DNA from 2 places in the Pseudoalteromonas xiamenensis genome. Region 2 is predicted to be linked to the other one. Evidence: predicted binding sites of a transcription regulator. Region 2 holds the regulator's gene; the other holds the start of a gene.
The links. The regulator LexA, encoded in region 2, represses DNA repair genes until DNA is damaged. The targets are predictions, from matches to a motif close to TACTGTATNNNNATACAGTA.
Positions count from the first base shown of each region.

Region 1: a site for LexA is predicted at 10,872-10,891, ahead of NI389_RS17720 (exonuclease domain-containing protein). Genes of this name have one in related genera too.

Region 1 is NZ_CP099918.1:139,488-156,040, reverse strand. Features, by position in the region: gene NI389_RS17765 (alpha-keto acid decarboxylase family protein) at 1-1,166, opposite strand, end outside; gene NI389_RS17760 (MBL fold metallo-hydrolase) at 1,208-2,038, opposite strand; gene NI389_RS17755 (glycoside hydrolase family 15 protein) at 2,474-3,910, opposite strand; gene NI389_RS17750 (GMC family oxidoreductase) at 4,364-6,289, shown strand; gene NI389_RS17745 (ferritin-like domain-containing protein) at 6,282-7,409, shown strand; gene NI389_RS17740 (hypothetical protein) at 7,409-7,921, shown strand; gene iolE (myo-inosose-2 dehydratase) at 7,982-8,899, shown strand; gene NI389_RS17730 (sugar phosphate isomerase/epimerase family protein) at 8,925-9,950, shown strand; gene NI389_RS17725 (hypothetical protein) at 10,431-10,589, opposite strand; gene NI389_RS17720 (exonuclease domain-containing protein) at 10,902-13,067, shown strand; gene slyA (transcriptional regulator SlyA) at 13,418-13,894, shown strand; gene NI389_RS17710 (HlyD family secretion protein) at 13,894-14,952, shown strand; gene NI389_RS17705 (DUF2955 domain-containing protein) at 14,962-15,996, shown strand; gene NI389_RS17700 (isochorismatase family protein) at 16,027-16,553, shown strand, end outside.
Region 2 is NZ_CP099917.1:2,325,840-2,342,392, forward strand. Features, by position in the region: gene NI389_RS10790 (TonB-dependent receptor) at 1-1,578, opposite strand, end outside; gene NI389_RS10795 (GntP family permease) at 1,828-3,129, shown strand; gene NI389_RS10800 (E22 family MetX-like putative esterase) at 3,142-4,314, shown strand; gene NI389_RS10805 (3-hydroxybutyrate dehydrogenase) at 4,319-5,074, shown strand; gene NI389_RS10810 (CoA transferase subunit A) at 5,083-5,781, shown strand; gene NI389_RS10815 (3-oxoacid CoA-transferase subunit B) at 5,783-6,439, shown strand; gene lexA (transcriptional repressor LexA) at 6,583-7,200, shown strand; gene coxB (cytochrome c oxidase subunit II) at 7,509-8,654, shown strand; gene ctaD (cytochrome c oxidase subunit I) at 8,651-10,240, shown strand; gene NI389_RS10835 (cytochrome c oxidase assembly protein) at 10,240-10,812, shown strand; gene NI389_RS10840 (cytochrome c oxidase subunit 3) at 10,805-11,683, shown strand; gene NI389_RS10845 (DUF2909 domain-containing protein) at 11,583-11,894, opposite strand; gene NI389_RS10850 (SURF1 family protein) at 11,906-12,637, shown strand; gene NI389_RS10855 (transmembrane cytochrome oxidase associated protein) at 12,627-13,118, shown strand; gene NI389_RS10860 (COX15/CtaA family protein) at 13,128-14,117, shown strand; gene cyoE (heme o synthase) at 14,127-15,026, shown strand; gene NI389_RS10870 (SCO family protein) at 15,029-15,628, shown strand; gene NI389_RS10875 (STAS domain-containing protein) at 15,778-16,050, shown strand; gene NI389_RS10880 (response regulator) at 16,060-16,422, shown strand; gene NI389_RS10885 (chemotaxis protein CheA) at 16,438-16,553, shown strand, end outside.

The sequences.
Region 1 (16,553 bases), on a different replicon from region 2:
AAGAAATTCAAGCTAGCGTCACTGCCAACAATCACATTGTCGTTAATGAATTCTTTGCTCTGGACAAAATCATAGAAACCTTGGTAAGAAATCGCACCGTTGAAGTGTTCACTTGGGGTAACTTGAGCTGTTTCTATGCGCTGAGTTGTTGAACATTCAATTGATTGTGACTGTAAACTCGAGATAAAACTTTTAAGTGGGACTTGTGCCTCAAAATAAGTACCCAATCTTACGGTATCCCAAGAAACAAATGCGGTTTTATCGTAGTCGACCGTTGCACCCAACGAGTTGATGTCAGAAAGCCATACACCTAAGCCGAGCACAAAATCGGAATTCGCAATCAATGACTGTGTAAGCATAGAGGAGGCTTGCCCGTCATAGACCCCTGCAAATAAAGGGTCATTTTCAGACACTACGGCTTTACTAATAAGTTCGGTCACATATGGCAGGTTTAATTTTTTGATTAACGCTTTAGCTTCATCATGTAGTCCCATTCTATCAATTTCAGCGCCCAGCCAAACTACCGGTTTTTCGGCTTTTTCCAAGCGGATTTTAAGTTTCGCTACAGCTGCAACCACGCTTGCGTCATCGGCAATTATGGCTGTTGGTTTCAGTTTCCCTTGCGGAGGTTGACATGGCAATTTCACTATGTCTTCTAAAAGCTCAATGTAGGCGGGTCTTTTTTGAGAAATACATTGAGTAAGCGCTAAGTCAATCAGCATTGGTGCTAAATCAGGGTTATCTAGCTTGACAGCCGCTGCGGTGATATTCTTGTAGATGTTTAAATCGGTTTCACCGTCTAACATATGGTGATAAATGAATCCGGTTTGTTGAGCTGTTAGGCGTTTCTTAATGCTTGGAGCCCCATTAATCACCACAACCGGTACACGCTCGGCGTACGCCGCGGCTACGGCATTAACGGCGCTTAGTGTGCCGGCTGAATAAGTGAAGCACATCGCACCAATGCCTTTTATTCTAGCGTAACCGTCTGCTGCGTAGCCTGCATTTAGTTCGTTAACTTCTTCTATAAGTTCAATACTACTTGGTTCAATATGCTCATTGATCCACTCAATCGTGTAATCTCCAGCAATCGAGAATAGATGACCTAAACCGAGTTGTTCAAGTCGTTCAGTAAGGTATTGCCCTACAGTATATTTTGTTTCCATGCTTAATCTCCTTTAGCGTGAAAAAGCGTAATTACAGCCGACTAAAAGTCACTTGCACCGTCAAACAAGCGGGGCAGATAAATATTGAAAATTGCAGGGCATTGGCGAGTCGGAAAGCGTTTCAACATAAAGGATTTAAATGCCTCATCTTTTAATCCATCGGCCATGGCCTGTTTTGCAGCAATAAGGTACTTAAGGTTTTCCGTTACCTCTTTTTTATCTGCAGGTTCGCCATGACCAGGTAGAAACAAGTCGTAGTCTGACGTAAGCATGTCTTCAAATTGCGCCATCCAGTGGTCTAAATATTTTGTGAGGTAGAGATGTGTGCCACTGTAGATTAAATCTTGAACGATATAGACGCCTAATTCGGGTAGCTTTAGCGTGATCCCGTAGTCAATTTCAGTATCGACAATTTTCTCAATGATGTACGTAACGCCATCAACAACCTCGATACCAGGCTTTACAGCATTTTTCGGTATAACGACCGAATCAGGCGCAAGATCACCAAGCTTAGGTATATGGTCTTCTCGAGACGCTTCTCCATTTTCTTTTAGAAAGTCAATGGTTTCTTGCAGTGTGTAGATTTCAACATCACTGAACGCATCACCTAATCCAAACCAGTGATCTGGGTGGCGATGAGACAGATACAGTCGAGCAATTGGCTTTTTAAGGCTGTCCGCGTATTCTCTAAAGAGTTTTGCATAAGGTTTTAAAAATTGGCCATCAACCAAAACCAACACATTTTTGCTTTCAATGATATGTGTTGCATTGGCAATGTTGTCGCCTTCATAGGAAGAGATGAACGTGTGAATACGTACATCGTCCACGCGTTTTACCATTATCTTAATTGGGGCGGTAATTGGTATATTCATGTCTTGTTGCTCACGGGTTAGTTTACGTTAATATGGGACTGATGATTGGACACAAAACAAGGTAACACTCATCTTTGGCACCTAGTTTTTTGGGCCGCGGTAATGAAGCAAAAAATTTAGAAAGCACAGAGGGGGCGTTGAGATTGAACCGAACTCGGCGAACAGGTCTTTCTAACATCGAACAACGTGTCACTAAGTTTGGTAGTAGCAAGTTTCCTTGATATTTAATGAGACCAATTGCGTCAATTTCACGCGTGATTCGATAGTTCATCCAATGTCCATATTGTTAGTGATGGAAATGGCATCAGATGCCATTTCCAATCGGGTTAGCTGTGCGCTAGTGTCACGGGCACACAGTACTCATCACATACAACGGGATTGTGAAGAATTAAGCGATCTAAAAACCAAAACGTTTTGTTTTAGGCTCCGGCATTGTTAAATTTTGAGTGCGTTGCGTAAGTCGATGCAAATAGCAACAGATACATAACTCCACGTTAGATCATTCGCACTGGTCATGTATCCGTTATAGCGACTAAATTGCTCAGACAACGACACATTTTCACCCGCATGGATTTGAATGCGTCGCAGGTAAGCATCACCTAACGCTTTTAAACCAAGCAAGATTGTTTTAAACGCTTTTGTTTTGTTGTTGAAACTGTCACCTGATTTGAGAATCAAATTTTCGTCAATTAATTGTGCCGAGAGATTCAATTGGTCAGCATTATATGGCGTGATTTCAACGTTTTTTTGCTCAGCAAAGAGTGCCGCAGCTTTGTAGCAAACGCTTGCCAATGATGCAGTACACAAAAACCATGGATTACCTTCACCCAAAGGTGCGCTGCCTGCGTATTTGTCTTCAGGGTAACGCCCAATACCCGGCGCTACCGGTTCTCCGGATGCAATGTGTTCTATAGAATTTATCGGATACAGAGGGTTAAATGCCTGATGGAGCGCATACGCGGTTGCCAGAATTTTATCGTTGTTTGCACTTAAAAATGGGTGGGTATCTGACAATGCCTGACAAACACCCAGTGTCGTAGCAACATCTAGATTTGAGGTTTTATAGTCTAAACCGCCAACACGATTTAGTGTTGCGACGTAGTAGCGTTTTTCTTCATTCCAAAAGTCGTCAAAGGCATTTTCAATTAAGGTTGCTTGTTGATTATAGTAATCAGCCGCTCCTTTATCATTCAATAGCGCAGCGAGGTCAGCGCCTTCACGAAGAGCTACTCGTTGCAGCATACGCGTATAGAAATGCGTGCCATCAACTTCTTCCCATAAATCGAAACACGGGTCTTGCCAATGGTTTGCGACGAAATCAAGGTCGGCTTTGATAAGGCTAAAAGACGGTTCTTGTCCGTCATATAACGTCCCCGAGACGTATTCTTTCTCATTGTTCGCAAGCAGAATATTAGCCCAACGTGTCAAGGTTAGGGCGCGCTGCGCAGGCCCATCATTCTGTGGTCGACCCCAAGGACCATTAAATGCTTGACCTGTGACTTTAAATTTTGGTTCGCCAGGGCTGTTGCTTACTGTGGGGGTAGTTTGATTTATCTTGGAGAATTCAACGTACTCAATCATTCTTTCATAGTTTTGGTCTTTAAAGTTTTTCTTATCTAAACCATTTAGTTTTGCAATTTCGCTCATTGTTCGAGCTGCGTCGCGGATCCAATGATAGTAGTAGTTAGGGTTAGAACGAGATGGAGAAGCCAGTACTGCGCCACGCTCACCATCGTCAGGAGAGATGTTCGCTACCATCTTTTCAAGTACGTGTTGACGTGCCGATACTGCCCATTTGTCCAATGGTTCTGCGGCGATAGACGTTGCACATTCGCTCTCTGCAGACAGTGCTGTATTTGTTTGATTAGTCATAACTTTTCCAAGATCAACTCAATGAATAGATTTCAAATTCTCGGAATGTTTGTGTGAGAAGCCAAACATACAACTAATTTAAATTACTCCAAGCCTCACATTCGCAATCCGTTGTATACGCACTAAGCGCACTCAAAGTATAAACACGATTTTCGATTCTTCTCTTGAAAATTAATAACTATTTAACAAATGTTTGATTTGCTATCGAAAATATTTTTTGTGCTATTTATCTCGATATGCTTGCCTTTGAAATGCTTGAATTTTTACTTTTTGTGTGAATTTGGCCTATTTATTAGGTATTTTGTTGTTAATTTTGATGTTTTTAGTGGTGGTTTAAATTGAACCGCTATGTTTGATTCCAACAATTAATTTGCTTTTTGAAATCTCTGCTACACTCACTTTGGTATAAATGTTAATCAAGTTGTTAATGGGTGATAGCAAAGGAAAAGCTAAATGAACGACTCAATTTCGACACTGCAACAAATCACGTTAGAACAAGCGATTGAACGCTCAAACAAATCTGAGTATCACGCTTGCATCGTTGGTTCAGGGATAAGTGGGGCAATCCTTGCAAAACAGCTCACTCAAAAAGGGTATCGAGTATTATTGCTCGAAGCCGCGCCTGCCAAAGACATGACCTACACAGGATTTAAAGAGTACGTAAGCAACTACTACCTAAACCCCTCTAAAGATAACAACGCACCCTACCCTGAAAACCCAAATGCCCCAATGCCAAGATCTACTGATGTGAGTAAATTGACGCCGGGAGTTGATGACACAAAGGGTTATATGGTGCAAAGAGGCCCTTTGGCACTCGATAGCACGTACACGCGAGTAACTGGCGGCACCACGATGCATTGGGAAGCAAAAATTCTCAGAATGTTGCCGGAAGACTTCGCAATAAAGAGCACCTATGGCGTTGGACTTGATTGGCCTATCAGTTACGACGATTTAATGCCCTATTATCGTTTGGCTGAACGGGAAATTGGCGTGTCTGCGAATGTGGAAGAGCAGGGGTTCTACGGTATTAAGTATGAAGATAATTACGTTTACCCTATGTATGGGTTACCACCATCCTACCTAGACCAAATTGTTGGAAAGGGTATTGATGGCGCCGAGTTTGAACTGTATGGCGAAACGCATACAGTTACCGTCAGAACATTCCCACAAGGTCGAAATGGGATTCCCAATGAACGTTATGACAATGGTCGAGGGTTCAAGCCTGTTGGAGCGATAAGTTCGCATCAAGTTGAGCAAGGAGGCCGATGTCAAGGCAATAACAATTGCGTGCCGATCTGCCCTGTTCAAGCAAAATACGATGCAAGAAAAACATTATTAGATGCAATGCGAACTGGGTTAGTTGATTTCTTACCTCAGGCGGTAGCGAGTAAAGTCGTTGTGGATAGCGATGACCAAAGTATAAAGCATATCGAATTTAAACATTACTCAAGTACTGAACGTACAGAGTTTACGCTCGCGAAAGTGAGTGCAAGCAAATACATTCTTGCAACAAACGCAATCGAAAATGCAAGATTAATGCTGGCTTCAGGATTGCCGAGTTCAAGTGGCCTGATGGGTAAAAACCTAATGGACCACACCTACCTGCTGGCATGGGGATTATTGCCAGAGGCAGCTGGAACCATGCGTGGTACGAAATGTACGTCTGGTGTTGCAGATTTTCGTTACGGTCGTAGTCGTTCAAAACAAGCTCCATTTGGTATTGATATTCATAATGATGGCTGGGGCTGGGCTACAGGTTCGCCGTTTACTGACATTGAAACCTTAGTTGATGAACAAAATCGATTCGGTAAAGATTTACGCAAAAGTGTTGTAGATCGTATTTCAAACCAATTGCTGTTTGCTTATATGGTCGAGCAAGTAGCGGATGAGAGTAACCGAGTTACAGTGGATCCAGAGTACAAGGATGCACTCGGAAACATGCGGCCCATAATCAACTACAATCTCTCTGACTACTCTAAAGCAGGCATTGCATACTCGCGCGAAACATCCAAAGTATTTTTCCAACGGCTTGGAGCGGAAGACTTCTCTAGCTATTCACCTCTCGACTACGGCTACTTCAACTATCAAGGCGAAAACTACTATTTTAGAGGTGGAAATCATTTCTCAGGCACTCATGTTATGGGAACAACTGCGGGCAACTCGGTAGTTGATGCATATCAACGCTCGTGGGATCACCCTAACTTGTACTTGGTGGGATCAGGCAGCATGCCAAGTATCGGTACTTCGAATACCACATTAACCTTAGCCGCACTGTGCTTTAAAACAAGTGAATACATTCTGGATGAAATGAGTAAGCAGTCCGTGAATATTGTCTCGAATTCCGATTTTCGACTAGCAAAGGAAGCAGGCCATGAGTGACCGAGTGATAAATAGTATAGAAGATTTGTACCAAATGCTCGATGCCGCAGTTCAGTTGGAGCACGCTACAATTCCACCTTATTTAACTGCGCTATACAGCATAAAGACTGAAACAAACCCAGAAGCAAGCGCAGTTATTCGTGCGGTACTGGTTGAGGAAATGCTCCATATCACACTGGCTGCGAATGTATTAAATTCACTGGGTAAACACCCAGATTTTGAAGCAAAGGATTTTGTGCCAAGTTATCCCACTTATCTGCCAGATGGTGAATCGGAGTTTTTAGTTTCTATTGATAAGTTTTCGTCTACAACACTCGATACGTTTCTTCAAATTGAACGACCTTCAAAGTGGGTGCCACAGTTAGACAGTAAGTTTAAAGGTTGCGTCAAAAGAAGTAATCACCATGTTTTTGAATTGAAAGCAGTCAAACCACTTAAATCGTCAACTTACAGTTTTTATAGTATTGGCGATTTTTACGAAGCCATTCGAGAAGGCATTGAGTATTTAGAAGACCAAGCAAATCAAAAAGGTGAAACCATTTTTATTGGTGACCCTAAATTTCAGGTTTCCAACCGCTATTACTACTCAGGTGGTGGGGAAGTGGTAGAAGTATTTGATAAAACGTCGGCACTCAATGCACTTGAATTGATTATTGAACAAGGTGAAGGGCATACCCATCAAATATTTAACGAACAAGGTGAGTTATCTCACTACTACCGTTTTCAGCAATTGAAGCTAGGACAGTACTACCAAACAGGTGACTCCCCAGATCATCCAACGGGGCCAAAATTTGAGGTGGACTACAAAAACGTACATCCCGTGAAATGCAATCCAAAAGTGGCCGATTTCCCCGATGATTCAGAACTTAAACAGGCCGCGCTTCAATTCAATGAAAACTACCAAGCCTTTCTTTCAACGATTAATCGTGCATTTAGAGGTGGCCAGGAGGAATTGATCGGCGCTGTTTGTGGCATGTTTCGTTTAAAAGAATGTGCAAGCCAGTTGATCCGAAATCCATTACCAAGCAACCCGTTAGTGAATGGTGGACCAACCTTTGAGATGAGGTATGACTCGATAGAGTTAAAAGCAAAAAGTATAAAAACTTGGGAGACAGCATAATGGTCAAGGAAGTGTATCAAGTGCATCAGTTTGTTGAACTTTCCGGTGCACTGACCGATTTCAATGCCTTAGCACTTAATGGCACCGGGCAAGTGAATGATTATTTGCACACGCTTACTAATATTGTCGGCGAGGAGATAGTTGAACAATTGCTTTCAACGTTTAGTGCTGTCTATGAGGCGTCCGCCGATGAAACAATGTTTATCAATGGTATTCGTCAGCAAATTTTAGGGGATGTGAAATTAGGCCCAGTTGCACGCAACCTCATTAAGCTTTGGTATACAGGTACATGGTATCAATTACCAAACAGTTGGCGCGAAGGCTTTGGCAAGAGTGAACAGGATACGACGTTTTTTGTCAGCTCCGCATCCTATACAGAAGGCCTACTCTGGCAAGCAATTGATGCGAATCCGTCTGGTGCAAAGGGACCAGGTTATGGTTCATGGAGCCAGCCACCCAGAATCAATTTCAACAATGCTTGGCAATTTAAGCCAAGTACTAAATTTAGGTAGGCTCGCGTTGCATGTCCAAACATGAACCTAATTCACACCATCAACGACAGGAAGTTTAAAATGAGTAATGACACTATGTTTCCAGCGGGTTCCGTCAAATTTGGGATCACGCCTACTGGTTGGGTAAACGATGATTTTCCAGACATCGACATCGGTATTCCTTTTGGTCAAATTGTTAGCGAAATGGCTTTAGCAGGGTTTGAGGGATGTAGCCGCGGTCACAAGTATCCAACGGATCCTGTTGTACTCAAACGTGAACTTGATATTCGCAATTTGAAAATGTCAGAGCCTTGGGTCAGTACTTATTTTACGATTAATGAGATGTACCAAAGTACGCTTGAGAATTTCGACAGAGAAATTGAATTTATCAAACAAATGCAAAGCGGTGATCTTGTGCTCGCTGAATTGGGTGGTTCATCACATCAACAACCAATAGCGTTGGTGCCTAATGCGCCGAAGTTTAACGATGATCAATGGAAACGACTTGCTGATGGTTTAAACACCTTAGGCCACAAAGCAAATTGTTGTGGTGTGAAAATGTGCTATCACCATCACATGGGAACGGGTGTAATGACCATGGACGAGATTGGACGATTAGCAGAGCTGACCGATCCTGATTGTGTACATTTATGCTTGGATACTGGGCATCTTCATTTCGCTGGAGGCAATAACCTCGAATTTATTAACTTGTATAGTAACCGCATAAAGCATGTTCATCTGAAAAATATTCGCCAAGATGTGATGAACTATAGCTTAGACAACAACCTTTCCTTTAAAGAAGCCATATTACGAGGTGTCTTTACAGTACCGGGCGATCCTGCAGGGTGTCTTGACTTCAAAGAGATCTTACAAGCGTTGGCTGATAAGGATTTTGCAGGTTGGCTGGTCGTTGAAGCGGAACAAGACCCAGCAAAAGCAACGCCATTACTTTACGCTCAAATGGCTCGTAAATATTTGCGAGAAGTGATTGGTTTGTAACGCCAAGGAATAGGAGCAAACGCACATGCAACAAAAAATAGACATGTACTTTAGCTTTTTTATGTTCGGGTCCAACTTTTCGATTGAAGATGGTGACTTTCTAGATCAGGCGATAGTCCACATGCGCCATCTAGTTTCGATGGGATACTGTGGTTTTGAATTTCACCCAGGTCGAGAACAGACAACATCTTACAAGTACCCCACCTATGAGGAGGAGCTTAAAGCGTACCAAGCCTTTCGTAAGCGGATGGATGAAGAAGGCTTTAGCAACATTAAAGTGGCGACAAACGTAGGTGCGACACCCGATTGTGACCCTAGTTCATCCTGTAAGGCCACTCGCGAAGCTGGTATCGCTTATCTAAAGTCACGAGTCGATATTACCAAGGCGCTTGGTGGAGAAATTATGATGGGGCCGATGGTCATACCGTATGGCGGCTTTGTCGTGAAGGCTCCAAATGGTGAAGAGGTATGGAGCGATAGTCTGCAAGATGAGCTAGCAAAGCGCTATGACACGGCGAAAGAAAGTTTTGAAATTCTCGGCGAGTACGCTCAGTCACAAGGTGTAAAGCTCGCGATAGAGCCAATTAGTCATTGGGAAACTCCAGGTCCCAATAAACTAGCACAATTGATGTCATTTTTAGACACAATCGAGAACCAAACGGTTGGTGTCGTACTCGACAGCGCTCAAGAAGTTCTCGATGGGGATGGACCAACGGTTTATGCGGAGCAGATCAAAGCAATTGCCAGCCAAGGGCGTCTTCATTATGCGCAAGCTTCACCACCAGATAGAGGTGATTTGGTGAATTGTTGGTTGCCTTGGGAGGATATTTTTACGCCCATTCTAACGCACTTCAATGGGCCTATTGCAGTGGAAATTTTTAATGCTGTAGGTGGCTTCGATCATGGGTTAAGGCTGTCTCGTCGAAAGTATTGGATTCCAGAAGTGGATAAGCCGAATGAGTACCCCAACGCCTATGAAGTGGCTCAACAGGCGCATAACTACACATTAGAACGGCTGACACGTATTAAGTGTATGTTAAATGTCAAGTAATAAGCACATAACCCTTTAATGTACATATTGTTTTTACGTGTGTCTGAAGCTTAAATGGTTTTCAATATCCAAAGGACGTAAGCTGTGTTTGCGTCCTTTTACCAATCACTTTAGGCTTTTTTACCGTAATTGTGCGTTTATTTCATTCCAAGCAGCTTAGATATTTTAATTTGTTGAGAATAATAGGTAGTTATATTTTTATTGTAGATTAACGATTCATGCTCAAGTTTATAATTTATTTGGTTGGTTTTATCTTAAATAGGTATTTAATTTTTGGTTGTTTTTTAAGTGGCTTTTATTATAAAGATAACATTTCATGAAGGGGTTGTAATTTTAAACTTCAAGCGAAAGTTATATAGTGAAAACTTCTATTCAAGAGTCTTAATGCCTATTTTCATGACGAAATTCAACTTTATTTGGTTCGTAAGAATGTTTGTTGATGACCTTTGAACTAAGTCAAGGCCATCAAAAAGCTAAGTGTTACTCTTTTTCACAGGCATAAAAGCGCTTTGACACTTTATCTTCGCTTGGTCCTGCTCCATTATTGCCACCAAAAACATTTGGTGTGTTAGGCGAAAGCAATTTAGATTTATCATTTGATAGAGATTTTAATTCTTTTTTCTTAAATGAAATTTTCATAAGTTTTCCTTGTTATGTATTTAACATGGGTACTTTAGATTAGTTAAATCGAATTGTAAATGCTTTATCTGATTATTTGTAAAAAGTGAGGGTTATGTTTCTTTTGTGTTTAGAAAGTGTGTGCGCGATTATAAAGATAACAACAGTATTCCTTGTTAACAATTAACTTAAAAAGTTTTAGGATTATTGAATCGTTCATATTTGAATTAGAAAATTTTATCAGCCTCAATACCTTTCTAGCTTCAGCCAAGGGAAGCATAGCAATTTTGAGCAAGTTCGTTATACTGTTTAAAAAAACAGTAATGAGCCGTTATGCCTCAAGTCATCTTGCCTGAAAAGTACTACTTAACTCATTTTAATGAACTAAGGCATTTTATTCGCTGTACCAGTTTGTCACTGTTAAATGAAGCACAATTGGCACGGTTTCATGCTCTTGATACGTTGTCTGAAGATGCCTTGTGCTTGCTCATTCGGCTGTTCTCTCGTAAGCATCAAGTTTTTGAACAATCAACGCTTATTTATAAAGAAATAGATGATGTACCGACCCGAATTTTAGAGCTTTTTGAGAGTGGATGGGTTTGTACCTTAAGTTCTGGATACATTAATGAGTTTCTGCTGAGCTTAAATAAAGCTCAGCTTCAAGCGTTGTCCTGTGATTTGAACTTAACGGGAATAAGCAAATCAGCGAAGAAAGCGCAATGGCAGGCCTATCTGACTGACACACAATACAGTGAGTTGATTGTAAATAGTGAGTTTGCCAAACAGTTTATTATTCTGGGGTCACAAACTGATTTTGATTACTGGCAGTTTCTGTTCTTTGGTTCAGGCTCTGGACAAATTAATCAATTTTCATTACGTGACATGGGGATTTTGTCTACACGACAAAACAAATCAGAATTTCAGCAAGCGCGCTTCGAAGATATTACCGTTGCGCAATTTGCCTTTAACTTGTCGCAGTGGACAGCCATCAGCAAAACGATGGTTGAAGAGGCGTTGGTTTCAGCGGCTCGCAGTGCGCTCGATGCTTTGAGCGAGTTAAAGCACATTGATGATCCCTCGTTAATTGAGCGTTATCACCATCTACTCCTGCGAATGTCTACGAAGTTAGAGAAAATCGATGAAGTACTCGCAGAACACTGTATTTTGCAAAGCGAGCACCCTAAAGCAATTGAAAAGAAAATACGGCGACATTTCCAAAATGGCGATGTTGAAGCATGTAAATCGCTGCTTGAAGGAGTGATGGCCGAGCCTGAAAACGAAGAGCTGATTTTGTTTGCTGAAGATTTTTGGCAACGCAAATTTGAACACAAACGAACGAGCGTTCTCACTGACGTACTTCGAAATAATGTGTCGACCCTAGCAATCGATGAAGCTTTTAAGAATCAAGTCGAGCAAGGCGTATGTGAACATTATCATCGGCTTGGATGTTCCGCTATGCATGTTGAAAATACCTTGTGGCGTGTTCTATTTGGTTTGGTATTTTGGCGTGAATTGTACGAGCATGAAAAGTCAGGTGTGTTCAATGAATTTCAGCGGACACCGAAAGTCCTAAAACAAAACCAGTTTTATCGTGTTTTAGAAAATGAAGTGAATACACGTTTAGCGTCAATTCAAACGTCAAGTGATCTAAAGAAGCTCTTAATTGAACACTCCACACGCTATTTTGGTGAACCAAACTCGCTGTTTTACTGGCATTCAGAATTGCTAGAGCCCTTAATTCTATTGCTTGAAAATGCACCTATCGAGTCTATAAAAGCTCACCTTTTAGCAATGACGAAAGATTTCAAAGGATTAAAAGATGGTTATCCTGATCTCGTCATTGTAGATGGATCGGGTCTTCGTTTTGAGGAAATAAAAGCACCGGGAGATGTCCTTCGACGAAACCAGCTCGTTTCAATCCGAGCATTAATTCAGGCAGGCTTAAAGGTTGGGGTGCAAACGGTTCAATGGCAGCTCGACCCCAAACAGCCATACGTAGTTGTTGACCTAGAGACGACCGGTGGAAAAGCGCAAAATGATCGAATTACTGAAATTGCCATCGTGAAATACAGAAACGGTGAAATTGTGGATTCTTGGTCGAGTTTGGTTAACCCCGAGCGGAGAATTCCTCAATTTATTATAGGGCTTACTGGAATTAGTAATGAAATGGTGCAAGGTGCACCGACATTTGGCGAAATCATGGATATCGTTGCCGAGAAACTTCAAGAGGGGATCTTTGTTGCGCATAACGTCAATTTTGATTACGGATTTCTGAAACAAAGTTTTTTAAGGCACGGGCGGACCTTTCAAAGACCGAAACTTTGTACGGTTCAGCTTGCTCGAAAATTTTTACCAGGTCACGCATCCTATTCGTTAGGTAAATTATGTGCTGCACTTGACATTGAACTACGTGACCATCACCGAGCGCTTGCGGATGCTACAGCAACTGCGCATCTACTTGGGCTAGTCAATGAGCAGCGCTTTGCAAAGGATAAGTGACAGGAAAATACACGAGTCCACGTCGAGCTGTGGACTGTACCCTGAGCCAAAGTTTGTACCCCATTCAATTCAAATTAGATGTTTGATTGTATTCTCCTGTGCGGAACAGAATCGCAACGACTAAAGCTATTCTCTAATATTCTGACTGCATGCAACCCTAAACGCTTTGCTCGATAGATGGTGAACTACTTCGCTTTTTTCTCACAGTATTAAAGCCATTTCATTAAGTGGATTCCCGCTTTCAAACATATATGCAAAGGAAAAGGGTGCAAAACTAGATGCATAAATCAATTTACTTAGCATGCTAATTAAGTTATATTGCTTAGCATGCTAAGTAAATTAAACTTCCAATGACTCAAGAATTATCAACCTTTATGCAGCTTTCACTTGCCGAGCAGTTAGGGCGCGTATCCCGATTGTGGAAATCTGTTGCGGACAAAGCATTGGCACCGCTCGGTTTAACTCATCCAAGATGGACTGCGCTGTTAAAGTTGCAGCGTTTGGGCGATCACTTAAGTACTAAGCAATTGGCGGAGGCTTTGGAAATCGAATTACCCTCGTTAATGCGAACACTTTCGCAACTGGAAGAGCAAGGGTTGATTACGCGCCAGTGTTGTTCGCAAGACAAGCGCGCGCGCATTGTGAGTTTAACGGCTAACGGCAAAGTACTTTTGGAGAAAATGGAATCTGAGATTCTGCGCGTGCGGCAACATATCTTGGCCGATTTGGGTGAGCAGGAGCAAGCTGCTTTTGCACATGTGCTTAGTGTAATTGCAAAAAATGCGCTAGAGCAACTGGCTGCTTTTAATCATGAGGAGAAACAATAATGACGCCCGATCAACAATTCGCTCGTTGGATTCGTTTCGCCAGTGCTTTTTTTGCACTGGTATTCGGATACTTTTTGATTGCTGATCTGCTCATGCCTGTGACACCAGAAGCGATGGCAACGCGAGTGGTCACCAAAGTCGCACCTCAAGTTAGTGGTCAAATAGCAAAAATTTATGTTGCCAATAACCAACAGGTTCAAAAAGGCGACAAGCTATTTTCACTAGACAGCGCTCCTTTCGAATTAGCTGTTAAACAGGCGAAACTCGATATTGAGCGAGTTGAACTTAACAATGCGCAGCTAGATGCGGCGATTGCGGCAGCAACAGCACAAGTAAATGCAGCTCAAATTGTAGCGGAGCAAAAGCGCCGGGAAGCCTCTCGATTAGAAGCTTTGTTTCAACAACATGTGGTTTCTACGCAGATCCGTGATGATGGGCAAAGTGCAGCGACAGCAGCACAAGCCAACTGGGTTGCAGCAGAAGCAAAGTTAAAAGAGTTGGTTGTTTCGCGTGGAAAAACCGATGATTCAAACCTAAATGTTCAAATCGCGCGCAATGCGTTGGCAAAGGCGGAATTGAACCTCTCTTATACATATATTGTCGCTTCACATAGTGGTGTGGTGACGAATCTGCAGCTTGAATCAGGTACTTATGCTGCCGCAGGGACTCCGCTCATTGCGCTTGTAGCGGATAACGTAGATGTTGTTGCAGACTTTCGCGAAAAAAATCTTCGGCAAATTCAATCTAAACAATCAGCCTTAATTGCATTTGATAGTCGTCCTGGACAAGTATTCACTGCTCAGATTCAAAGTCTTGATGCCGGTGTTAGTAACGGCCAAATTGAAGCAAATGGACGTTTAGCGACGCCAACAGTGTCAAATCGCTGGGTTCGCGATGCACAGAGAATGCGTTTGCATTTCACGGTAAATGATGAAAACGCCAATACACTGCCATCAGGTGCTCGAGCAACCGTTCAGCTAGTACCTTCAAACACATTTTTAGCTTGGCTTGCCCGTGCGCAAATCCATTTACTCAGTGCTCTCCATTATATTTACTAAGGTAAAAGAATGAAGCTTTGGACTCATCCTATCAATCAGAACGATATTCGCCAATGTTTGCGTATCGCAGGTGGGGCATCGATTGGATTCACGGTGAGTAAAATATTTGGTTGGAATTTCGGCGTCTTCTTTACTGTCTTGCCAATGTTGTTATTGGGTTTAGTCCCAGTTATGTCTGCACACGCAGCTCGACAGCTCGTCGCGTCAGGCATTGTGTGCGCACTGGAAGTGGGCATTCTTGCAGGTGCACTTGCGTCTCACCCTGTGTTGATGACGATCGCGGCTTTTTTGCTTTTTGCCTATAAATTCCATTGTATGGCTAAAGGACCGCTTTTCCTGTTTGGCGCGACAGGCGTGATAAGTTTAAGCATTATGTTGCACTTTCAGAGTTACCCGTCCACAGGTTTGAATGAACTGGTGTTTGGTAATTTACTTGCGGGTGTTCTTTCTGTCGTGATTGCCTATTTGATGGGTTATGCACTACCTGATGTGGAAACGCGGATAGCTCCACCTATACCAGCGGTAAAACAACCCAGTCAGATCCGGCATGAAATGCTATTAGGAGCAACAGTAGCGACCTTGTCGTTCATCGTATTTCAAGTATTGAATCTCAGCGACTCTATGTCTGCGCAAGCTACAACCGTGTTATTGCTGTTTCCAATGAATTGGAATGGCGCGCTTAATTACGCGAGAAAGCGAACTATGGGTACGATACTTGGGGTGAGTTTTGGTCTAGCTGTGCAGCTATTGCTCTGGGGGTGGTCGGACATATTATTGTTAGTCGTTCCTTTACTGTGGATTGGCGCGATGTTTTTTAGCTATATGCATGTCAAGGAATCAATGGGCTCAGGCACTGGTTTTGGAGGCCTCACCACGATAGGGATCTTGTTTGGCCAATATTTGGCCCCGAACAACGATTTGGTGTTTAGTGCAATGTATCGAATGTCTAGTGTGCTGGTGGCCATTGTAGCAACTTTGATGGTTGTGTATGTTATCCATCGCATTTTGAATCAATTCAGTGCAACTCGATTTAAAGTAAATTAGGACGAATTACGCGCAAAAGGGCATGCGGTAATGATACTAAAACAAGAGAAAAGTGTTTTGCTGATTATTGATATGCAAGATAAATTGGCCAAGGCAATACCTGATTTTAGTGCGGTAACACACACGCTTTTCAAAGCCGGTCAAATAGCCGATAAGCTCGATATTCCTTGGTTGGTCACTGAACACTATCCTGAGGGCTTGGGTAAAACCGTAGAAAAGCTGCAACATGAAAATACGTTAGTGAAATATTCTTTTGCAGCACCGGTACCGGACATTTTAACTAAGCTCAATGACGAATCGAAAGACACCTTTGTGCTGGGAGGAGTAGAGAGTCACGTTTGTGTCTTTCAAACCGCGTTAGCCCTGCTCGAGCAAGGGAAGAACGTTTGTGTGTTAAGTGACGGCGTGGCATCACGTGACAACGGGCATCGGTTGCAAGCATTCAATCAACTACAAGCGTTAGGCGCTTGGATTTTGCCGTTGGAGAGCGTCGCCTTTATGTGGTTGGAAAACTGTCGCCATCCTGAATTTAAATCCATTCTAGCATTGATTAAGTG
Region 2 (16,553 bases):
ATCAACAATTTCAGGATTTGCTGCGGGTTCCGTCGTGCTAGCTCGAGGATTATAAGTACCAGATTTAAACCCTTGTGAGTAGCTTGCAAAGAACATGATGTCATCAGAGTACTGGTATTCAATACCCACTCGAGGCGTAAAACGTGACCAGTCTTTGTTGTCGTCAAGCACATTTGGCACCAGTTCACCTTCAGGGCGAACATAACCCGGTATCCAATTGGATTCAGGGTAAACCGTGGCAAACACTAATCCATTATTAACCGTCGCTTCTTTGCTATCTCTGGTATATCGAGCGCCTAGGGTGAGTGACCACTGTTCGTTCAAATCCACATTACCTTGTGCATAAAACGCTTTGCTGGTGGAATTGCTGCAACCGCTGACTTCACGGGTAAGGCCTGGCGCACCTAAGCTTTGACCTAAAACTTCAAGAATAGCTTGGAATTGCCCGCAGGATTCGGCATCGTAGTAGTATAAGCCAGAAACGACTTTATAGTTTTCCCCACGATGGGTCACTTGCAGTTCATGGGTTAATTGGTTGTCGTCATAAATGGCGGGCACATCGAAGATTTTGAGAGGTGTGTTATCAAAGTCAATGTTGGTGGGTGAATAGCTATCGCGTTTTGCGACGGTATATTTGAAGGATGTATGATCATCCATATCCCATCGGCTGGTTAAGCTGTAGCCTTCCAATTCCACTTTATTCCAAGTGGGCATGCTGGTGTAACTATCAAAAACACTGTCCGGAATAGGGGCGTTTGTCAGTAAACTTGGCAATAATCGGTAGCCACCTTTCGCATTCGATTTGTCGTCTGTTTTATCCCAAGCTAAACGGAAAAAAAGTTTATCAGTCGGATGCATTTCAAGCGTTAAACGCATGGCGCTGACATCTTTGTTGTAATTTTCTTTGTCTTGGCCTGCCTGTGACATTTGTAGAAATTCACCGAAGCCATCGCGCGTCAGATTTGCGTAACCGTAGCCGAGGTAAATCTTATCGGAGATGGGAAGCTGCCCAGTTATTTTCAAGTCTCGTTGATTGTAACTCCCCACCGTGCCATCAATGTTTAAGGTTGCGTCACCAGTCATTTCTTTTGTGACGTATTTTATTGCGCCGCCAATGGTGTTTTTACCATACAGCGTACCTTGTGGACCACGTAGTACTTCTATTTGCTGTACATCTAATAAATCGAGTACCGCACCTTGTGGTCTGGCGATGTACACATCATCAACGTATATACCAACACCCGGTTCATATCCCCACAGCGGGTCTTGCTGACCTACGCCTCGAATGAATGCCGTGATCGTCGAGTTGGTCCCCCGGCTAGCCTGTAGCGTTGTATTGGGTGAAAACTGCTGTACTTCAGTCATGACTGAGATGCCGTTCTCCATCAGCGCAGATTCGCCAATGCTGGTAACGGCGACGGGTACTTCCTGTAAGTTTTCCACGGTTTTACGAGCCGTGACTTCAATGCGTTCAAGTTCTGCCTTTTTTGCTCCGTCTTCAGCGTAGACCACCATACTAGAAAGTGCGGTGCTGATGGCGAGAGCGAGATATGAAACACGAGTTGGCTTTCTGTTCATCCTGTTGCCCCTGTTATTGTCATTTTGGGTTGTTCGAGTTTTTAAACTAATCCGACTCTAGGAGAATGTGTGTAAAAGTGAATTAGTACCTTAGTACTATCGGTGCTGTAGCCCTGCCACGACGGGGGGTGGGCTTGGTTATAACCTTAGTACTATGTATTTTCTGTGTAACTCGTCTCAGACTGATTATATTCCAATGCACTTTGAGGTTGCTCTTGGTGCATGACTATAACAATAAAGGAATTGGATATGCTCAGTATGGTAGGTCTTTTAGGTGGTCTTATCCTCCTGATAATCATGACATTACGAGGTGTGAATCTTTTCTTGGCTGCACCCTTGTGTGCACTTATCGTCGCATTGTCGAGTAATATGGAGGTGTTTCCGCTTAGCGAGCAGGTGAATTTCTTAAGCACCTATATGTCTGGTTTTGCCGGTTTCATTAGTGCTTGGTTTTTCATGTTTTTACTCGGTTCACTGTTTGGTAAATTTATGGAAGATAGTGGAGCCGCCGACAGTGTGGCGCGATTCATTGTTGCTAAATTGGGAATGAAGCACGCCGTGCTCGCTGTGGTCATCGCCTGTGCTGTGCTTACCTATGGTGGCGTAAGTGTTTTTATTGTGGCGTTTTCCGTATATCCCATGGCCCTCGGCTTATTTAAAGATGCCGACTTACCACGTCGCTTCATCCCTGCAACGTTAGCGTTTGGTTCAGTGACGTTTACGATGACGTCTGCGGGCAGCCCCGAAATTCAAAATTGGATCCCAATCAAATATTTAGGTACGTCACCCTACGCTGCGTGGGAAGTGAGTCTTGTCGTCGCTATTTTTATGGCACTCAGCGGTTATTGGTGGCTCATGCGTATGATTAACAAAGCAAAAGCAAATGGAGAGCGTTTTGACACTCGTCCTGATGATCCTGCCATTGCTTTACGCGACTATCCCCATCCCATAACGGGAGTCATCCCGCTTATTGTTGTGTTACTGCTGTCCTTTACGCTGCATGAAGCTTTGCAACAAAGTGCGCTTATTGTCGCGTTACTCGGTGGCGTTCTGAGTATTGTGATTATCAACTTTAAACGTTTTCGCTCAATAACCAATGCGGTCAATTTAGGGACGACAGGCGCGCTTGTCGCGATTGGCAATACGGCAGCCGTGGTGGGGTTTGGTGCGGTTGCTAAGAATACGGACGCATTTAATGCCGCTGTTGATGTAATGACTGCTATGCCGGGCAATGAATTACTCGGCGCGGCCATGGCAGTGAGTGTTATTGCGGGGTTAACCGGTTCGGCGTCCGGCGGGCAAGCGATAGCGTTACCGCTCGTTGCACCGCATTACCTGGATGCAGGTGTTAATCCAGAACAATTACATCGTATTGTGGCCATTAGTTCGGGGGCACTCGATACGTTGCCACACAATGGTTATGTGGTTACGACGATTCGCGCCATTTGTAAAGAAACGCACCAACGCGCCTATTGGTCAATGGCGGCACTTACCGCGCTGATCCCGTTGATTGGGGTTGCATTGGCACTAGGCTTGTTTATTTGGTTTTAAAGAGGAAGAACGATGAAAAGGCAATTATTCAGTGTATTTTGGCTTGTTATTCTGAGCTTCACGGCACACGCCCAAACTTTGCTGGTTGAAAAACAACGATTTGAAACGAAGGCCTTTACTACCGAATCTGGCGTTACTTTACCAGCGGTGGTGATAGGGTATGAAAGCTACGGTACGCTTAATGAGAAAAAGGATAACGCCATCCTCATCACTCACTTTTTCTCAGGAACGTCGCATGCGGCAGGTAAATATTCGGAAAGTGACCCCTTGCCTGGTTATTGGGATGCGATCATTGGCCCAGGTAAAGCGATTGATACCAATAAGTTTTTTGTTATTAGTAGTGATACCTTGGTGAACGCCAATGTGTACGACCCCAATGTGATCACCACAGGCCCTGCCTCTCTAAATCCGAAAACAGGCAAAGCGTATGGATTAGACTTTCCAGTGGTGACAATTGGTGATTTTGTGGAAGTTCAAAAACGCCTTTTGGATAGCCTTGGCATTGACAAGCTGTATGCCGTTGCAGGTGCCTCCATGGGGTCTTTTCAAGCGTTGGAGTGGGCGGTCCGTTACCCCAATAAAGTGGAAAGATTGCTCCATGTTATTGGTGCGGCAACGATGGATGCATGGACCGTGGCTGCACTGGAAAAATGGGCTTTACCCATTCGCTTAGATCCTAACTGGAACAATGGGGACTATTACGAAGGCAAAAAGCCGATCGCTGGACTCACGGCGACCCTGCTGAATATTACGCAAGATGCTATGCACCCCGTTATTTATAACGCAAGTTTTAAAGATTTTGAGGTATTAGATGAGCCGGCCATGAAGGACATTCGTGTTCTTCCAAAAATTAACCAAATCTTGGCTCAGCGTGCGGCGGTCAGAGCGTCATTGCAAGATGCAAATCATGTGTTGTATCTCATCCGCGCTTCACAGTTATTTTCTGCAGGAATGAACCAAAACCTAGAAGGCGCGCTTGCTCGTATTCAAGCGAAGGTCTTGCTCATACCATCCTCAGGTGACTTATTGCTTCGCCCTGAAGGCGTAAGGTCGCTCTATGACACGCTTAAACAGATGAATAAATCGGTGTCTATCAGCGAAATAAATGGAGGGTGGGGCCATTTAGATGGGTTGTTCTCCATCAGCAGTAAGCAAGCTGAAATTGCGGCTTTTTTAGCGGAGTGATGAGATGAAGAAGGTATTGATTACCGGCGGAGCCAGTGGCATCGGCCAGCACCTTGCGCATCGACTCGCGGCATTAGATTTTGATGTTGTGGTGAGTGATGTTAATGAAGTCCAAGCGATAGAAACAGCTCAAGAGATTGTTGCGAAAGGGTTTAAGGCACGAGGCATTGGCTTAAACATGTTGGACAGCGCACGTTTTGTGCATCTTACCCAAACGCTCGGTCCTATTGATGTACTGATTAATAATGCGGGTATCCAGCACGTTGAAGCGCTTGAACATTATCCGCTTGAAAAATGGGAAATGTTGCAGGCCGTTATGTTGACGGGGCCTGCGATGTTAAGCAAGGCGTTATTGCCACACATGCGCAAACAGAACTTCGGCCGCATTATTAACATCGGCTCTATTCACGCGCTGGTGGCGTCAAAATACAAATCGGCTTATGTCGCGGCAAAACATGGTTTGGTTGGGTTATCAAAAGTCATGGCGCTTGAGACTGCTGAGTTCGACATAACGATAAACACCATTTGCCCCGCCTATGTAAAAACGCCGTTGGTGGAAAAACAAATTGCGGCCCAAGCCAAAGAACATGGCATGAGTGAACAAGAGGTGGTTGACCGTATCATGCTGGCGCCAATGCCTAAAAAGGCGTTTATCGATGTGGAAGAGATTTTCCATAGCGTGCAATTTTTGGTCGCCCCTCTGGCGAGAAACATCACAGGGCAAACCATTGTTATTGACGGTGGTTGGACAGTGCAATAGGAGTACGTATGGCGGGTTTTGATAAAGTGGTTGATTCCTACGAAGCGGCGTTAGCTGGGCTTGAAGATGGCATGACCGTGATAGCGGGTGGATTTGGCTTATGCGGAATTCCGGAGGGGCTCATTGCCGAAATAAAGCGACAAGGTAAAAACGCACTGACCGTTGTCTCGAATAACTGTGGTGTAGATGGTTTTGGTTTGGGTGTGTTATTGGAAGACAAGCAAATCAAGAAGATGATTGCCTCGTATGTGGGGGAAAATGCGTTATTTGAACAGCAGTTGTTGAATGGTGATTTAGACGTGGAGTTGACACCACAAGGTACGCTTGCTGAGAAAATGCGTGCAGGCGGCGCTGGGATCCCGGCGTTTTTTACGGCGACAGGCGTTGGCACAATGGTCGCAGAAGGCAAACCTCACAAAATGTTTCAAGGTCGTGAATACGTGATGGAAGAAAGCATCACAGGCGATTTTGCGATTGTTAAAGCGTGGAAAGCCGACCGTTTTGGCAATTGTGTTTACCGCCACACCGCGATGAATTTCAATCCAATGGCCGCGACAGCTGGAAAAATAACCGTTGTGGAAGTCGAAGAGTTAGTTGAACCTGGAGACATAGCGCCAAGTGAAATTCACACGCCAGGAATTTACGTTGATCGCGTGATCCTAGGACATTTCGAAAAACGCATCGAAAAGCGCATGGTGAGGGGGTGACATGGGATTAACAAGAGAACAAATGGCCATGCGTGTGGCGAAAGAATTGCAAGATGGCTACTACGTTAATTTAGGTATCGGGATCCCAACGTTGGTAGCGAACTACGTACCTCCTGATACAGCCGTGATGTTGCAATCTGAAAATGGACTTTTGGGAATGGGTCCATACCCGCTGGATGAAGAACTCGACGCGGATCTCATTAATGCAGGCAAAGAAACTGTGACGACGGTGCCAGGTGCGGCAATTTTTAGTTCTGCAGAAAGTTTTGCGATGATCCGTGGCGGGCATGTGGACTTAACCGTACTTGGTGCATTTGAAGTTGATCAGCACGGTAATATCGCGAGTTGGATGATCCCCAACACGTTAGTGAAAGGCATGGGTGGTGCCATGGATTTGGTCGCCGGCGCAAAAAACATCATCTGTACAATGACGCATGCCAACAAAGCAGGAGAATCCAAGGTACTTGAGCGCTGTTCACTTCCGTTAACTGGCGCTGGTTGTATAAACAAAGTGCTGACTGACTTGGCGTTGCTGGAAATAAAGAATGGCGCGTTTCATTTGCTCGAACGAGCACCGGGCGTGAGTGTCGAGGAAATTGTCCGTAAAACGGCAGGCGCACTCGTGGTTGATGGAGACATTCCCGAGATGACTTTTTAGTCAGCAAAAAACGACGAACAAGCAGGGTAAAGCCTGCTTTTTTATTTTTCATCATGGGTTTTATGTTCTTTGGTATTAAATTTGCGATTTTTAAATAACTGTATATACTCACAGGTAATTGTACTGTATGGAAAACCAGTGATATGCGACCGTTAACTAAACGCCAAGAACAAATTTTCGAACTGATTAAGGTTTTTATCCGCGATACGGGTATGCCGCCAACGCGAGCAGAAATTGCAGATTCATTAGGTTTTAAAAGCGCCAACGCAGCAGAAGAGCATTTAAAAGCACTTGCTAAAAAAGGCGTGATTGAAATGGTTCCGGGTGCCAGCCGTGGTATTCGTTTAGTCGAAGAAGATGAACCTGAACAATTAGGTTTACCACTTGTCGGTCGTGTTGCTGCAGGTGAACCAATCTTGGCCGAGCAGCACATCGAAAGCCATTGTAAAGTTGACGCGCAAATGTTTAAACCGATGGCGGATTACTTGCTCCGCGTACACGGTATGAGTATGAAGAATATCGGCATTTTAGATGGTGATTTGCTCGCAGTACACCGCACGCAAGTTGCGCAAAATGGACAGGTTGTCGTAGCTCGCGTAGAAGAAGACGTTACAGTTAAGCGGTTTGAGAAAATCGGCAAAAAAGTGTACTTACATGCTGAAAATGAAGATTTTTCTCCGATAGAAGTTGATCTTGAACATGAAAGTTTTTCGGTAGAAGGTCTGGCCGTTGGCGTAATTAGAAATAATCAATGGATGTAATTTCGCCAAACCATCCAAAAGTGTGAGTTATCTTAGGCCCTTCAAAGCAAATTTGAAGGGCTTTTTATTTTGTTTTTTCAAATAACGTTACATAACTTGTTCATTACCAGATATATTTCCAAGTCATCGCAAAAAATTACCCATTCATAACATATTAACCTTCATTACTTGCTAATTGTTCAAAAATTGACTAATTGGTTAATAGTCGTGCAGTTGGTATAAGACCTCGGTCTCATACTATGACAGTCATCCAATAATAATAACGATTGCCTGAACGCGCTTCGTAAGGCAATTGAAGGAGACGTCATATGAAAGCGTATCGGTTTGCAGTAGGTTGGCTTGCAGGGATTGCACCAACAGTGGCGTTAGCGAATAGCGCCTACAACATGAGAGAAGGGGTTACGGATATAAGTCAGCAAGTATATGACTTACACATGACCATTTTCTTGATTTGTTGTGTCATTGGTGTGGTGGTGTTTGCTGCGATGTTCTGGGCAATTATCCATCACCGAAAATCAAAAGGGGTGACCCCTGCCCAGTTCCATGAAAGTACCAAAGTCGAAATTCTTTGGACCGCGATTCCTTTTGTGATCTTAATTGCAATGGCAGTTCCCGCAACAAAAACTTTGATTGCGATGGAAGATGCCTCTAAAGCAGACATCACTATCAAAATAACCGGATCGCAGTGGAAATGGCACTACGAATATATGGGCGAAGGGGTAGATTATTATTCCGTTATCGCCACACCTCAGGACCAAATCGCGGATAAAGCCGAAAAAGGTGAACACTATCTATTAGAAGTAGATAAACCGCTGGTTATCCCAACTGGAAAAAAAGTTCGATTCTTAATGACCTCTGATGACGTTATCCATTCTTGGTGGGTACCTGATTTTGCAGTGAAGAAAGATGCCAATCCAGGTTTCATCAATGAGGCGTGGACACGCGTTAATGAAGAAGGTACTTACCGTGGCCAATGTGCTGAATTGTGCGGTAAAGATCATGGCTTTATGCCCGTTGTTGTCGAAGCCGTGTCACCGGAATCTTTCGATACGTGGCTCTCAGAACAAAAGGCTGAAAAACAACAAGCGGCTGCAGCTAGTGCGGCATTGCTTGATCAAACCTTATCGAAAGAGGAGCTAATGGCGGAGGGTGAGAAAGTCTACATGGCTTACTGTGCTGCGTGTCATCAACCTACCGGTATGGGATTACCAGGCGTTTTCCCAGCCTTAAAAGGCAGTAAAGTAGTACTTGGTCCTATTAATGATCACATCGACGTTCTTCTCCATGGTCGTCCGGGCACCGCAATGCAATCTTTTGCAAAACAACTCTCTATCAAACAAATTGCAGGGGTAGTTACATTCAAGCGAAATAGCTGGGGCAATGACACTGGCGATGTCGTACAGCCAAGCCAAGTACAAGCGAGACTGGATGCCGATAAGGAGGCAGGACAATGAGTAGCATCGTTAATCCGCACGACCATGGGCATGATGACCATCACCACGCGCCATCTGGGTTTAAACGTTGGATTTTTACCACCAATCACAAAGACATCGGTACACTCTATCTTATTTTTGCGTTGACCATGTTTCTCATAGGTGGCGCCATGGCCATGGTGATCCGCGCTGAGTTATTTCAACCCGGATTGCAATTGGTTGAACCTCATTTCTTCAATCAAATGACGACAGTACATGGGCTGATAATGGTGTTTGGTGCTGTAATGCCAGCCTTTACCGGTCTTGCAAACTGGATGGTACCAATGATGATTGGCGCACCAGATATGGCGCTGCCTCGCATGAACAACTGGAGTTTTTGGATTTTACCCTTTGCGTTCATCATGCTACTCGCCAGTTTGTTTATGGAAGGCGGTGGTCCGGCATTTGGTTGGACGTTCTATGCGCCGCTTTCCACCACATACAGCAATGACAACACGGCATTGTTTGTGTTTGCAGTTCACATCATGGGCATGAGTTCAATTATGGGTGCTATCAACGTAATCGTGACGATTGTTAATCTTCGTGCTCCTGGTATGACGTGGATGAAGCTGCCTTTATTTGTTTGGACTTGGTTGATTACTGCATTTTTGTTGATTGCCGTAATGCCTGTGTTGGCAGGGGCAGTAACGATGGTGTTAACCGATAAATACTTTGGCACAAGCTTCTTCAACGCCGCAGGTGGTGGAGATCCGGTGATGTTTCAGCACATCTTCTGGTTCTTTGGTCATCCTGAAGTGTACATCATGATTTTACCTGCTTTTGGTGTGATCTCAACGATAGTGCCGACTTTCTCTCGTAAGAAACTCTTTGGTTATGCCTCTATGGTGTATGCAACGGCATCCATTGCGCTGTTGTCGTTTATTGTCTGGGCCCATCATATGTTTACAACCGGTATGCCGCTGACAGGTGAGCTCTTCTTTATGTATGCGACGATGCTTATCTCTGTACCGACTGGCGTGAAAGTATTCAATTGGGTTGCGACAATGTGGCGAGGTGCGATTAGTTTCGAAGTGCCGATGTTGTTTTCAATAGCCTTTATTGTGTTGTTCACCTTAGGTGGTTTTTCTGGGCTTATGCTCGCGATCACACCGGCTGATTTCCAATACCATGATACTTACTTTGTTGTTGCGCATTTTCACTATGTCTTGGTGACAGGAGCCATCTTTTCGATAATGGCTGCGGCGTACTATTGGCTTCCGAAATGGACGGGGCACATGTACAACGAAACCTTGGCCAAGTGGCATTTTTGGTTATCGCTAGTCAGTGTCAATGTGCTGTTTTTCCCTATGCACTTCGTTGGACTTGCAGGGATGCCTAGGCGTATTCCGGATTACGCACTGCAATTTGCCGACTTCAATGCCATTATCAGCCTTGGTGGTTTCGCCTTTGGTTTATCGCAATTGTTGTTTGTCTATGTTGTCTTTAAATGCGCTAGAGGTGGCAAGCCCGCGCCAGCCAAAGTATGGGATGGAGCTGAAGGGTTAGAATGGGAAATCCCTTCTCCAGCACCGTACCATACCTTTAGCACGCCACCGGAGATCAAGTAATGCATGGCGCGTTGTTGAAAAAGTTAGTGCTTACCAGCCTTGGTATGTTTGCATTTGCTTTTGCGTTAGTACCGCTTTACGACGTGTTTTGCCAAGTGACTGGGCTCAATGGAAAACCGAGTCTGGCAGTGGCGCAAGCAAGTCAACAAATTGACATCGAAAGGTTTGTCGATGTCAGCTTTACTACGCATGCTCAACAAGGCGCGCCTTTCTCCGTTCAAGCCGAGCACTTTAAGGTCACCATTCAACCCGGTGAAATTACCAAAGTGGCCTTTTCGGCGACCAACCTAAGCCAAGAAGCACGTGTAATGCAGGCGATCCCCTCGGTATCACCGGGAATTGCCTCTAAGTATCTTCATAAAATGGCCTGTTTTTGTTTTAACCAACAACCGATGGAAGCAGGCCAACATCAAACGTTTGAACTGATGTTTTATTTAGACACCGCGTTGCCTTATGAAATCGAAGAGCTGACTTTGTCTTACACCTTGTTTGATATAACCGAGCAAAGTCAGCAACTAGTATTAGAATCACCGATAGAGTCGGTGTTTTCTATGGAGAACAGTGATGAGTAACTCAGATTATCAACACTATTACGTACCTGCACAAAGTCAGTGGCCTATTGTTGGCGCTGTCGCGTTGTTCTTTATTGCCTCTGGTGCCGGTCTGACGGTGATGCAACACAACAGCGATGGCGGGAATGGGCATTATTTACTGTTTACAGGGATAGCAATTTTGCTCTTTATGTTGGTCGGTTGGTTCAGAAATGTGATTTCGGAATCGCAAGGCGGCCTTTACTCAAAACAAATGGACCAGTCGTTTCGACAAGGAATGAGCTGGTTTATCTTTTCTGAGGTGATGTTTTTCTTAGCGTTCTTTGGTGCGCTTTTCTACGCTCGCGTGTTTTCAGTGCCATGGCTTGGCGGCAGCAGTAACAATGCGATGACAAACGAAGTCTTGTGGCCGACCTTCGAGGCAATTTGGCCGCTGCTGACGACACCAGGCGGTGAAGTGACACAAGCGATGGAGTGGAAAGGGTTACCACTGGTGAATACCTTAGTGTTATTGATTTCGTCCGTCACTATCCATTTTGCCCATCAGGCGCTTGAGCAAGATAAGCGCGGTCAGGTTAAGTTATTCATGGGCTTAACGATTGCGCTTGGTATTAGCTTCCTTGCACTTCAAGTTGAAGAATACATGCATGCTTATCATGAGCTTGGTTTGACGCTGCAATCAGGTATCTATGGCAACACGTTCTTTATGCTAACAGGATTTCACGGCATGCACGTGACGCTCGGGACAATTCTCCTTACGGTCGTGTGGTTGCGCATTTTCAATGGTCACCTTAACAGCAAACAACATTTTGCGTTCCAAGCAGCAGCTTGGTACTGGCATTTTGTTGATGTGGTGTGGCTATGTTTGTTTGTGTTTGTATACGTTCTTTGACGTGGTGTGGATTGGGGTTGAAGTGGATCAACCCCAGTTTTGCCGCAATTAAAATAAAAGCAAGCACAATGGCAGAAAATAGGACGCGTCTTCCCAAAAAATAGGACATCGGCTTATCACCCGCTTTTCCACTGACCATGAGAAAAAGCGCGCGGAACAGATTGAACAATACGAAGCCGAGCAAGAGCACGATAATAATTTTAATAATCATAGAGTGCCTACATGAGTAACATTGATTCTTCTAAGCGTAGTGCAAGTTGGATGGTTTTGGCAGCTATATGCGTTGTCATTACCTGCCTGTGTCTCGCAATATGGCAATATCGACGAGGCGTTGAAAAGGAAGCTTTGCTGGCGACCTCTGATGCTGCGGTTCTCGATATAAATGCGTTACCTATGGTGAATAACGAATCGCTACATGGTAAAGCGGCCATGCTAGAAGGGCGGTGGGTAGAAGGGCATTGGTGGTTATTGGACAATCAAGTCGTGCAGAGTAAATCGGGATTCGATTTGCTCTTGCCATTTGAGTTGTCAAATCACGCGTTGATTATAGTGAATGTGGGTTTTGTTCCCGCGCAGGGGCTTCGTGAAGCGCCATCAGATCTCCCGAGCGTAGCTAGTTTAACGACAGTATTCACCTCGATACTTAAATCAAAAGATCTCAAGGGGTTTACGTTAGCGGATGAACCTGCTCAGAATCCCACATTTCCACAACTAGTTCAGTTTATTGATCTTTCTTTTTTTGAACGCCAGTTAAAGCGCCCCATATTGCCAATGGTCGCCTATGCCTCGGGTCAATTAAATTCGAATCTTACCCCTCATTTCCAAATTTCGACGATGCCAGCACAGAAACATTTTGCCTATGCCTTGCAATGGTTATTGCTTGGTTTTGCCGCGTTTATCGTCGCATTCGTTGCGTTTAACTCTCAACAAAGGAGCTTAATAAATGAAGAATAAAGCGCTTTGGCTTTTTGTTGGTTGCTGCGGATTGCCGTTGTTTGCGGCCTATATCGCGTTGCATTCGGGTTGGTTTCCTTCCGGTACGACAAACTACGGTCGGTTTGTTGAAGGCGACCTTCACATAGATGAACTTAAGCACCGGGATGGCAAACTCTGGACTATTCTTTTAAACAGTCCAGAAACATGTCAACAGGCGTGTGCTACGCAAAAGGCCTCATTAGAAGCGCTGTTCGTAGCGCTTGGGAAGCTGCAAAAAGACGTCGACATCGCGATTTTAGGTAAGGAAGACAAAACCTTGCCGTTTGCAAATATCGACAACTCACTTCAACTATCACCCGCTAATCTCTATTTAGTTGATAACAAAGGGTTGGTTGTACTCCAGTATCCGTTTGACGACGATCCTGAAACAAATCGGCTCGTTCAAAAAGGACTACTGAGCGATTTAAAAAAACTGTTGAACTACGCGCGTTCCAGCTAAGGAGTCACCATGGAAAGAAAGTATAAGTATGTCACCTTGTTTGCGTGTTTGCTGGCTGCGGTGGTTGTAACATTAGGTGCGTATACACGCCTTAATAATGCAGGACTTGGTTGCCCTGATTGGCCTGGCTGTTATGGTTTTTTGACGGTGCCAGATGAACATCATGAGATCTCGGCTGCTTTGCAGGCCTTCCCAGACAGTGAGATCGAACATGGTAAAGCTTGGTTGGAGATGATCCACCGTTACTTTGCTGGAACGTTAGGCTTAGTCATTCTCTCGATTGCTCTTCTTGCACTGCGTCGGAGAACTGAAAAGCCACTTCCACTTAAGTTAGCGCTGTCGATTTTAGTTTTAGTCGTATTTCAAGCTCTGCTTGGTATGTGGACCGTTACGATGAATTTACAACCTTTCATCGTGATGGGTCACTTGCTAGGCGGGTTCTCGATATTAACATTGCTGACCCTATTGTATTTGAGACTGAGCAATCATTTATTGTTTATCGACGAACCTAAAATCCGACGTCAATCCCGCATTTTATTTATAGCGCTGAGCGCGCTTATTGTTCAAATTGCGCTTGGCGGATGGCTTGCGGCAAACTACGCGGCGCCTCATTGTGTTGGATTACCGCTGTGCCAAAACATCGAATTATTTTCCCTGGAGAGTTTATTTCATTTGCCTGTAGGGGCTGCAAACTATGAATACGGTGTGTTGCCTTTCGAAACGCGATTATCAATACATTTTATTCATCGAGTGTGGGCTATGGTTACGCTGGTTTTGTTGGGCTTTGCAGCATGTCGAGTTGTTGTAGCCGCGAAATCGGAGTTATTTAAAAATGCAGGTCGAATAGTGCTATTTCTGTTGATTACTCAAGTATCGGTAGGCGCAGCAATAGTACACTGGCAATTTCCGTTGCATTTGACCTTATTTCACAACTTTATGGCAGCCATGCTGCTAATCGCAACCGTGCGGTTGTGCTACTTAGCTCGCTGTAAAGCGTGAGGAGATCTTATGGCGTATGTTAATTCAGTAAATCATTACTTGCTGCCAGCGATAAACCGTAGTCGAGACTATTTAGCTATCTGCAAAATAAAAGTGGTATTGATGTTAGTTATCACCGCGTGGGTTGGGATTGCACTTGCGCCAGATATGGGGCGCACTTGGTTGCAACAAGTCATGAGTTTGATTGGTATTGGCGCGTTATCAGCGTCCGCCGCAGCCATAAATCATGTTGTTGATCGCAACATTGATAAGCAAATGGCGCGGACTCGACATCGACCGGTTGCTACGGAACGCTTAAGCGCGTCACACGCGGTCGCTTTCGCATTGATATTAGCGTTGCTTGGTACGTTGACGATAGTGGTCTTTAGTAATTGGTTATGTGCATGGTTTACGCTTGCTTCATTAGTGGGTTACGCCGTCATTTATACTTATTACCTAAAGCGTGCGACGCCTCAAAACATTGTTATTGGTGGTCTTGCAGGGGCAATGCCCCCATTACTTGGATGGCTCAGCGAAACAGGGGAACTTATGGCTGAACCTTGGCTACTGGTGATGATTATTTTCACTTGGACACCGCCTCACTTTTGGGCATTAGCGATAGCTAGACGAAACGACTATGCGCGAGCCAATATTCCTATGTTGCCTGTGACTCACGGTGTAGAATTCACCAAACTGTGTATTCTTGTGTACACCGTATTGCTGACACTTGTTTGTGTTTTGCCTTATCTAATCGGTATGTCTAGTGGGGTTTATTTGGGCGTTGCATGCATTCTAAATGGCATGTTTTTACTTAAAGCATTTGAATTGTACCGTAATGGCACTGATTTGATGGCAATGTCACTTTTCCGTTTTTCGATTGTTCATTTACTGGTACTCTTTATTGCTCTGTTTGTTGATAAATGGGTTTGACTGTGAGCAAAGGAATATGGGCGTTATTATTATTAGTTTTGGCATCTTGTACAAAAGTACAACCTGAACTGGCTGAAACGACCTTATTCTATTCGCAACCTAAAGTTGTCCCTGAATTTTCTTTAACCGATCAACAAGGAAACGTGATTGGAAATGCCCAGCTAGAAGGACACTGGACGTGGCTATTTTTAGGGTATACAAGTTGCCCAGATATCTGTCCAATGACACTGGCGAAGTTAGCGGCAGCTAAAAAACAAGTAAAAGAAAAAAATGTACAAATTTGGTTTGTGTCGGTTGATCCACATCGAGACACGCAACAAAAGCGTGCTGACTATGCAGCATATTTTGGTGAAGGTATTGTCGCTGCTACGGCGGCGCATGAGGTGTTATTCCCATTTGTGCGTAGTTTGGGGCTAATTTACGCTATAGGGGATACGACTCAAGAACAGTACGCTGTTGATCACAGTGCATCTATCGCCTTAATCAATCCAAAAGGCGAGCTTACGGCTATTTTTAAGCCAGAGTTCGCTGTTGGCCAAGTTCCATTGGTCGATAATTCTAAATTAGTCAAAGATTTTAACAGCATTTCTTCGCAATATTGATCTTCCTCACTCAAATTAACTGATTTACTGCGTATTATTGTGCTAACACGTTAATTGTTTTTAGCTTTTCAATGATCTTTTGTGGCAATTTTACGATCTCAGTCTAAGCTAATTTTATATAAAACTTTTACAAGGAAAGTGCAGCACTCATGTTAAAACTTCCTTCAGAATTAGCAGTTTCGCACGTGGAAGAATTACATCAGCAGCTCTTGCATGAAATTCACGATGTGCGGGATATAACCGTTGATGTTTCTGACGTTATTCGAGTCGATACGGCGACGGTTCAATTGCTTTGTGCGTTACAAAAACAGTTGCTTTCTGTCGGACATAAAGTGGTTTGGCATGGGAAAAGTGAAGCACTTAGTGAATCAGTAAAAGATTTAGGGCTTAGCGAATTCTTAAACCTGCAAATAGAACTCTAAGAGGTTGGTATGAAGAAAATTTTAGCGGTGGATGATTCGGCATCTATGCGTCAAATGGTAAGTTTCACCCTAAAGAAGGCGGGCTTCGATGTCACTGAAGCAAAGGATGGCAGTGAAGCATTGAGTCTAGCCAAGCAACAAGGCTATGACGCGGTTATCTCTGACGTAAACATGCCGGTGATGGATGGCATTACCCTCATCAGAGAGCTCCGAGCACTCCCTAGCTATAAATTTACGCCGTTGTTAATGCTGACGACTGAATCTGGATTAGATAAAAAGTCTGAGGGCAAAGCTGCGGGTGCAACGGGGTGGATTGTGAAACCATTCAACCCAGAACAACTGTTGGCTGTATTGAAGAAAGTGATTCGCTAAATTTAAGGAGCGACCATGAGTATCGATCTGAGCCAATTCTTTGAAGTTTTCTTTGAGGAAAGCTTCGAAGGACTTGATGCGATGGAAGCGGAGTTACTAAACCTCCGCCCTGGTGAAGAAGACTCGGAGAC